2 regions of the Rhizobium sp. BK181 genome follow, and region 2 is predicted to be linked to the other one. Evidence: predicted binding sites of a transcription regulator. Region 2 holds the regulator's gene; the other holds the start of a gene.
What was found. Region 2 encodes LexA, which represses DNA repair genes until DNA is damaged. Its sites were predicted from a motif close to TGTTCNNNNTGTGTTCNG; they were not measured.

Region 1 (4,213 bases), on a different contig from region 2:
CCTGCGCCAATTTTGGCAAGGGTTTTGAACAGTCTTTTGCGGTCTTATGAGGGCAATTTTGGCCTCAATGGCAACTATTTACGCCATTCGAAGAGCGCCATTTGCCAAATTGATTTCTCCGCATCACAATCGTCCAAAACCGAGCGTTTATATGGGCTCATGGAGGGACAATGGCAAGCGCCGACCAACTGATCAACGCCTTCACGACGCTGCTTGTCACCATCGATCCGCCTGGCCTCGCGCCAATCTTCCTCGGCCTAACCACCGGTATGAGCCGTAGCCAGCGAAAGCAGGTGGCGCTGCGCGGCTCGATCATCGCCCTTGTCATCCTTGCCATCTTCGCGCTGTTCGGCGCGAGTGTACTCGGGGTCCTCGGCATCTCGATCGGCGCCTTTCGCATCGCCGGTGGCCTTCTCTTGTTCTGGATTGCGTTTGAAATGGTTTTCGAGAAGCGGCAGGACCGCAAGGAGAAGACGAGCACGGCCGCAATCACCATCGATCATATCCATAATATTTCGGTTTTTCCGTTGGCGATTCCGCTAATCGCCGGTCCCGGCGCGATTTCCGCGACCATCCTGATTGCCGGGTCAATGCACAGCTCCATCGAGCGCGCGCAATTGATCATCGTCCTTGCATCGAACCTGCTACTGCTCTTTTTCTCCTTGCTTGTCGCTGAAAGAGTCGATCGTTTCCTGGGTGTTACGGGGCGCGCAATTCTGACGCGCCTTCTCGGCGTCATCCTGGCCGCGCTGGCAACGCAATTCGTGGTTGATGGCCTGAAGTCCACCTTGGTCACAATGCCCGCGGGCTAGGCCTGGAGTAGGCGCTTTTGTGCTTCCAGGATCGTTTGCCGAGGCGCATCGGCCCGTTCGAATATTTGATAAAGGAATAACTTTACTGCCTCGGCTTCGCGAAGCACGACCGAGGTCAGTGCCGGATCGGTTTCGGCCCATGCCCTCATCGTGGCGATTGATCTGCCGATGGCGCCAGACCTGCGCATCGCGGCGGAGTTGAACAGTTTGCTCTCAACCACGTACCAGACGAAAATCCGGATTGCGACAGATCTGATGTGCGGCTCCTCTGCGCGGAGAGACTTGAATTCGCCCCACAGCGTCCGCAAGTGGTTTTCGCTCAGGCGGTCGAGATCCAACCCCAATTCAAGAAGGTCGTCCGCGACCATCGTTCTCGCAGCACTGGCCGTCATTGACCGAAATTGGGAGTTCGCTTCTCTCATCCTACGAATATCGCGCGGGTCTGGAGATTTGAGAACCCAGCCGTGCCTATCCTTTCGGAGAGTGAGGCGCCGTCACTTTGACTAGAATGATCGACTGAAATGCATCGCGTCCGCCTATTCGACTGAGGTATCGCGATGGAATGGTGACCGGGCGCTGCCGAGATGGGCCCGGTCCGGCTGAAGTCTTGGGCCTGTGAGAAAGAGCCGGCTGCGCCAAGCCTCGAGCCAAAACGCGTTCGGCGCACCTCTCGGCGCGCCGTCATAGATGCCGTCGATGACGGCTTCGATCAGAACGGGATATCGTCGTCGAGATCGCGCGAGAAGTTTCCGCCGCTACCGCCGCTGCTGCGACCGGACGATTGCGAGGGCGCGCCGTAATCGTCGCCGTAGCCACCGCCGCCACCGAAATCGCCACCGCCGGCATTGCTGCCGCGACCGCCGCCAAAGCCGGAGCTTGCGCCTCCGCCCTCGCCGCGACCGTCGAGCATCGTCAGCGTCGAGCCGAAGCCCTGTAAAACGACTTCCGTAGAATAGCGGTCCTGGCCATTCTGGTCCTGCCACTTGCGGGTCTGCAGCGCACCCTCGATATAGAGCTTGGCGCCTTTCTTTACATACTGCTCGACGACCTTGCAGAGGCCCTCGTTGAAGACCACGACAGTATGCCATTCCGTCTTCTCGCGGCGTTCGCCAGAGTTGCGGTCGCGCCAGGTCTCGGACGTCGCGATGCGAAGATTGGCGATCGGCCGGCCATCCTGGGTCCGCCGGATTTCGGGGTCAGCGCCCACGTTCCCGATCAGAATTACCTTGTTTACGCTGCCAGCCATACTTTCACCTTACCTGCCGCCCTGCCCGGCGGCGCTTGAAACAATCGGTGCACCTTAAACCATAGGGCGCCGGCGATGGGCGCCCATAGCCGGTTCATCCACAGAGAATTTTGTTCTTTATTTGTTCTAGTTTATCCCTATGATCCTGTCAACCGAATCGAAAACCTTGCAGCAGACGGACATTGAGCCTCGACTCGCCAGCCGGCATCACTAAATAAGGGGCTGGTTCCAGCACAGAAGCAGAAGACGATGAGCGAACTGAAGACGATTTCCATCCGCGGCGCGCGCGAGCACAATTTGAAGGGCATCGATCTCGATCTGCCGCGAAACAAACTGATCGTCATGACCGGTCTTTCGGGATCCGGAAAGTCGTCGCTTGCCTTCGATACGATCTATGCGGAAGGCCAGAGGCGCTATGTCGAAAGCCTGTCGGCCTATGCGCGCCAGTTCCTCGAAATGATGCAGAAGCCCGACGTCGATCAAATCGACGGCCTGTCGCCGGCGATTTCGATCGAGCAGAAGACGACCTCGCGCAATCCGCGCTCGACGGTCGGTACGGTAACCGAGATCTACGACTACATGCGTCTGCTCTTTGCGCGCGTCGGCATACCGTATTCGCCTGCAACCGGGCTACCGATCGAGAGCCAGACGGTCAGCCAGATGGTCGACCGCGTGCTGGAGTTCGGGGAAGGCACGCGTCTCTACATCCTCGCGCCGCTCGTGCGCGGGCGTAAGGGCGAGTACAAGAAAGAGCTGGCGGACCTGATGAAGAAGGGCTTCCAGCGCGTGAAGGTCGATGGCCAGTTCTACGAGATCGCGGACGTCCCAGCCCTGGATAAGAAGTACAAGCACGATATCGATATCGTGGTCGACCGCATTGTCGTCCGCCCCGATATGGCATCGCGCCTCGCAGACAGCTTCGAGACCTCGCTAAGGCTTGCCGACGGCTTGGCCGTTGCGGAGTTCGCCGACAAGCCGTTGCCGCTGGAAGAAACCGCCGCCGGCGGGTCTGCCAACAAGTCGCTCAACGAAACGCACGAGCGAGTCCTCTTCTCGGAAAAATTCGCCTGTCCGGTGTCGGGCTTCACCATTCCCGAGATCGAGCCGCGGCTTTTTTCCTTCAACAATCCAGCCGGCGCCTGCCCGACCTGCGACGGTCTTGGCGCACAGCAGAAGATCGACGCCAATCTGATTGTGCCCGAGCCTGAGCGCACGCTACGCGATGGCGCCATTGCGCCGTGGGCGAAGTCGACATCGCCCTATTACAACCAGACGCTGGAGGCCCTCGGTAAACACTACGGCTTCAAGCTCGGTGCGCGGTGGAACGATCTGTCCGATATGGTCAAGGACGTCATCCTGAATGGCACCGACGAGAAGATCGAGTTCCACTATGCCGATGGTGCGCGGTCTTATACCACGCATAAGAATTTCGAGGGCATCATCACCAATCTCGAGCGCCGCTGGAAGGAGACGGATTCCGCCTGGGCGCGCGAGGAAATCGAGCGTTATATGTCGGCCGCCCCCTGCCCGTCTTGCGGCGGCTATCGCCTGAAGCCGGAGGCACTTGCTGTCAAGATCAACGCGCTGCATATCGGCCAGGTGACCGACATGTCGATCCGCGTCGCCCGAGACTGGTTCGAAGTTCTGCCGCAGTCGCTGAGCGCCAAGCAGAATGAGATTGCCGTTCGCATCCTGAAGGAGATCCGCGACCGCCTGCGCTTCCTCAATGACGTCGGCCTGGACTATCTCAGCCTGTCGCGAAACTCCGGAACCTTGTCCGGTGGCGAGAGCCAGCGCATCCGGCTGGCGTCGCAGATCGGTTCCGGCCTGACCGGCGTCTTGTATGTCCTCGACGAGCCGTCGATCGGCCTGCATCAGCGCGACAACGCTCGATTGCTCGATACGCTGAAGCACCTTCGTGATATCGGCAATACCGTGATCGTGGTCGAGCATGACGAGGACGCGATCTTGACCGCCGACGATGTCGTCGACATCGGTCCGGCGGCCGGCATCCATGGTGGCCAGGTGATCGCCCACGGTACGCCGCAAGAGATCATGGCGAACCCGAAGTCGCTGACCGGCAAATATCTGTCCGGTGAACTCGGCGTTCCGGTTCCAGACGAACGGCGCAAGCCCAAGAAGGGCAAGGAGATCA
Region 2 (4,213 bases):
CATCCGTGGAATCCTGCCGGGCGACACCGGCGCCTTTGCGGCGTCGCTTGTCACCGACGAGCGGCGCGCGATCTCGCGGGAAACCACCGACGCGCTGCGACAGGCGGGTCTGGCGCATATCGTGGCAATCTCCGGTCTCAACATGGCGCTCTCCGCGGGTATCTTCTTCGTCGGCCTACGCCAACTGCTGAGCCTGTTTCCATCCGTTACGCAGGCGTACCCGACCAAGAAGATTGCAGCTGCTGGCGCGCTCGTCGCCCTGACAGCCTATTACATGATCTCGGGCTTTGCGGTCTCGGCAGAGCGAGCCTTCATCATGATGGCAATCATGCTGGCCGCTGTATTCTTCGACAGGCCGTCAATCAGTCTACGCAACATTGCCCTATCGGCTTGGGTGATTCTGCTCTTGTCTCCATCCGAGGCGCTAGGCCCGAGCTTCCAGATGTCATTTGCGGCGACTCTTGCGCTGGTTGCCGGTTATGCGATGTGGTCGAAGCGAGCCGCGCGCGAACATCCCTTGCTGCAAGTCAGGGCAGTGAAGCCCGTAGTTTTTGTCGCACGCTTCTTTGCTGGCATCCTCCTTTCCTCAATGATCGGAGGCTTCTCGACCGCGCTCTTTGCAGTCGAACATTTCCATCGGCTCAGCGCTTATGGATTGCCCGCAAATCTCATGGCCATGCCGGTAATCTCCTTCGTGGTGATGCCTATGGGCATGTTCGCGATGCTGCTGACGCCGTTTGGCCTCGATGTCGTTCCCTGGAAAATCGCCGGGTTCGGGCTCGAAATTGTGATCGCCATTGCAAAGATGGTCTCGGGATGGGGCGGCAACGTCGATATCGGTCGATTGCCGGTTTGGTACTTTCCTGTCGCCGTCGCAGGCTTCCTCGTGCTTGCGCTTCTGCGCACCAGACTGCGGTACCTTGGCGCTGTTGCGATCGCGTTGGCAACTCTGTTCGTTGTGCTCGCGCCGTCCAGACCGGCGCCAGATTTCATCATTGCCGAGGATGGCGGTCTCGTCGCGATTGTCGACAATCAGGTTATTGCTTCCAACCGGACGCGCCCACCCGACTTCATTTTCGACCAATGGCGAAGGGCTCTGGTTGCGGAGCAAGCCCGGCCGCCGCTCCTGATAGAGGGTGTCAAACCGGTCCGCCGGCGAGACGGCGACGGCAAGCCTCGGAGGCTCTCGGCCGACGAATTGCATAACGCTCGCAACGCGTTGCGGCAGGTCGTTGCGAGAGGCGTTGAGAACCGTTTCGTCTGCCTGAAAGGCGCTTGGTGCACAGCGGCGCACGACAGCGGCTACGTTCTGACGATCGTCGAAGATCCCGCCTACGTCGGCGCTGCCTGCGACACCGCCGACATCGTCGTTACACCCGCTCGCCTGCGCGCAAGCGAATGCCGGTCAGGTGCATTGTTGTTCACGGGGGAAACCTTGCGCCGCTCGGGTGCGGCAGAGATACGAATAGACGAACAGGGAACGCCTGTCGTGACGACGGCCTACAAGACACTTGACCGGCCCTGGATGCGGCATCGGGCATACAATTGGCGAAGCGGCACCTTCGATGGAGAGCCGCCTGTCTTTAGTGATAGCGGCGAATGAGGCCGACCAGCTTGCCCTGAACCTTGACGCGATCGGGTCCGAAAATACGCGTTTCATAAGCCGGGTTCGCAGCTTCAAGCGCGATCGAAGCGCCCTTGCGGCGGAAGCGCTTGAGGGTTGCTTCCTCGTCATCGACAAGTGCGACAACAATATCGCCGGCGTTGGCGGTGCTGCCGTTGCGGATAATCACCGTATCGCCGTCGAAGATGCCGGCCTCGATCATCGAGTCACCCTTCACCTCGAGCGCATAATGCTCGCCTGGGCCAAGCATGTCGGCCGGAACCGTGATGTCGTGCGTATTGTTCTGGATTGCAGAAATTGGCACGCCTGCAGCGATCCGCCCCATAACAGGTACAGAGGCCGAATTGCCATTGTCCGCATGCGCGGCCGGCTTTGGCGGCGCGACCGGTTGAGGTTTGCCAAGGCTGCCCTCGATCACGCTCGGCGAGAAACCGCGGCGCGGCTGGAGACTGGGATTATATGCCTCTGGCAGCTTGATGACCTCCAGAGCGCGGGCTCGATTCGGCAGTCGGCGAATGAAGCCGCGTTCTTCCAGCGCCGTAATCAGGCGGTGGATGCCCGACTTCGACGCGAGATCGAGAGCGTCCTTCATTTCGTCGAAAGATGGGGGGACACCGGACTCCTTCATTCGTTCGTGAATGAAGAGAAGAAGCTCCTGTTGCTTGCGCGTCAGCATCGAAGTTGAACCCCAGAGTTGTGAAACAAAGCCAGAACAGACACTATATGTTCCATATGTGTTCTGCAAGTACCTAAATTTTCGTAAAACTTGCCTGCAACTTGTTCAGTTTTTGCGTCGCTTTTGAGTGAATGCGGAGAAGGGGGTTGCATTGTTCTCTTGCCCGGCGCACATCTTCGCAAATCCCCGGGGAGTTTGCCATGAGCGAAGCACATCCGCTGGACCACATTGTGCTGCCGGTGTCCAACATCAGGCTTGCGCGCGAGCGCCTCGGAATGCTGGGATTCACCGTCGCGCCAGATGCGCGGCACCCGTTCGGAACAGAGAACGCCTGTATCTTCTTCGCCGACGAAACTTATCTGGAGCCACTGGGCGTCGCCAGCCTTGAACTGCACGAGGCGTCGGCGAGGAAGGGCAACGTCTTCACCGCGCGTGACCGTGCCTTTCGGTTTCGATGCGGCGAGGATGGACTGTCCGCAGTGGTCTTCGCGACGGGGGACGCCGACCGCGACCACGCTAGATTCCTTGGGGAGAAGATCAACGGCGGTGAGATGCTGCAGTTCGAGCGGCCGATGAAGATGCCCGACGGCTCGGAAGCCACTGCTGCATTCAAACTCGCGTTCGCAGTTGACCTGCGCGCACCTGATTTCTTTTTTTTCACCTGCCAGAGGGTCAATCCGCTGCCTGCCGATCGAAGGGCACTGCAAGTGCACCCAAATGGCGTGGGCGGGATCGCGGAGATCGTTCTTGGCGCGCCGGACCCAAAGGCGTTTGGACCATTTGTGCGCGCGGCGGCGCACGGCCTGACGGTGATCAACGAGGCCTTTGGTGTAAGTGTTGCAACGCCCAACGCCAGGATCATCGTTCTGTCCCCCGATGGACTGGATGCCTACTTCGATATTTCTGCTCCCTCAGACGATCGCGGCCTTCGCGGCGTTGCCGTTGTTTTCAAGGTCGGTGATCTCGCCGTGACAGAAGCGCATTTGGCTGCTAACGGGATGACCTACACGCGCAAGAACAATCGAATTCTGGTGAAGGCAGCGCCCGGGCAGGGTGCGCTCTTCGCCTTCGAGGAGAAACGATGAGCCAGACAAATTCCGAAGTCGCGGTCGGCGAAGGCGCCGGCCGCGTCACCTTTTCGAATACCGGCAAGCTGTCGCTGATTGCCGGACCGTGTCAGATGGAGAGCCGCGAACATGCGTTCATGGTCGCCGGTGTATTGAAGGAGCTTTGCGACAAGCTTGGTCTCGGCCTTGTCTACAAGTCCTCCTTTGACAAGGCGAACCGGACATCGCTCTCCGCCCAGCGCGGCATCGGCCTTGATAAGGCGCTGGAGGTTTTTTCCGACCTCAAGAAGGAATACGGTTTTCCTGTCCTGACCGACATCCATACCGAGGAGCAGTGCACCGAGGTGGCGACGGTCGTCGACGTCCTGCAGATCCCGGCCTTTCTCAGTCGCCAGACAGACCTGCTGGTCGCAGCCGCCAAAACCGGTCGCACAATCAACGTCAAGAAGGGCCAGTTCCTTGCCCCTTGGGACATGAAGAATGTCTTGAACAAGCTCAATTCCAGCGGCAACCCGAATATCCTGCTTTGCGAGCGCGGCGCTTCCTTCGGCTACAACACGCTGGTCTCCGATATGCGCTCGCTGCCGATCATGGCGGCGATGGGCGCCCCTGTTGTTTTCGACGCCACCCATTCGGTGCAGCAGCCCGGAGGGCAGGGTGGTTCCAGCGGCGGCCAGCGCGAATTCGTGGAGACGCTGGCGCGCGCGGCCGTTGCCGTCGGTGTCGCCGGTGTGTTCGTCGAAACGCACGAAGATCCTGACAACGCGCCGTCTGACGGTCCGAACATGGTCTATCTCAAGGACATGCCGAGGCTTCTCGAAAAGCTCCTGGCCTTCGACGCGATCG

Region 1: uvrA (excinuclease ABC subunit UvrA) is a predicted target of LexA. The motif match lies at 2,170-2,187, and genes of this name have one in related genera.

Annotation. Positions count from the first base shown of each region.
Region 1 is NZ_JACHZA010000013.1:134,196-138,408, reverse strand. Features, by position in the region: gene FHT77_RS23710 (MarC family protein) at 171-812, shown strand; gene FHT77_RS23705 (hypothetical protein) at 809-1,204, opposite strand; gene FHT77_RS23700 (single-stranded DNA-binding protein) at 1,522-2,058, opposite strand; gene uvrA (excinuclease ABC subunit UvrA) at 2,308-4,213, shown strand, end outside.
Region 2 is NZ_JACHZA010000011.1:50,691-54,903, reverse strand. Features, by position in the region: gene FHT77_RS21705 (ComEC/Rec2 family competence protein) at 1-1,603, shown strand, start outside; gene lexA (transcriptional repressor LexA) at 1,584-2,300, opposite strand; gene FHT77_RS21695 (VOC family protein) at 2,501-3,385, shown strand; gene kdsA (3-deoxy-8-phosphooctulonate synthase) at 3,382-4,213, shown strand, end outside.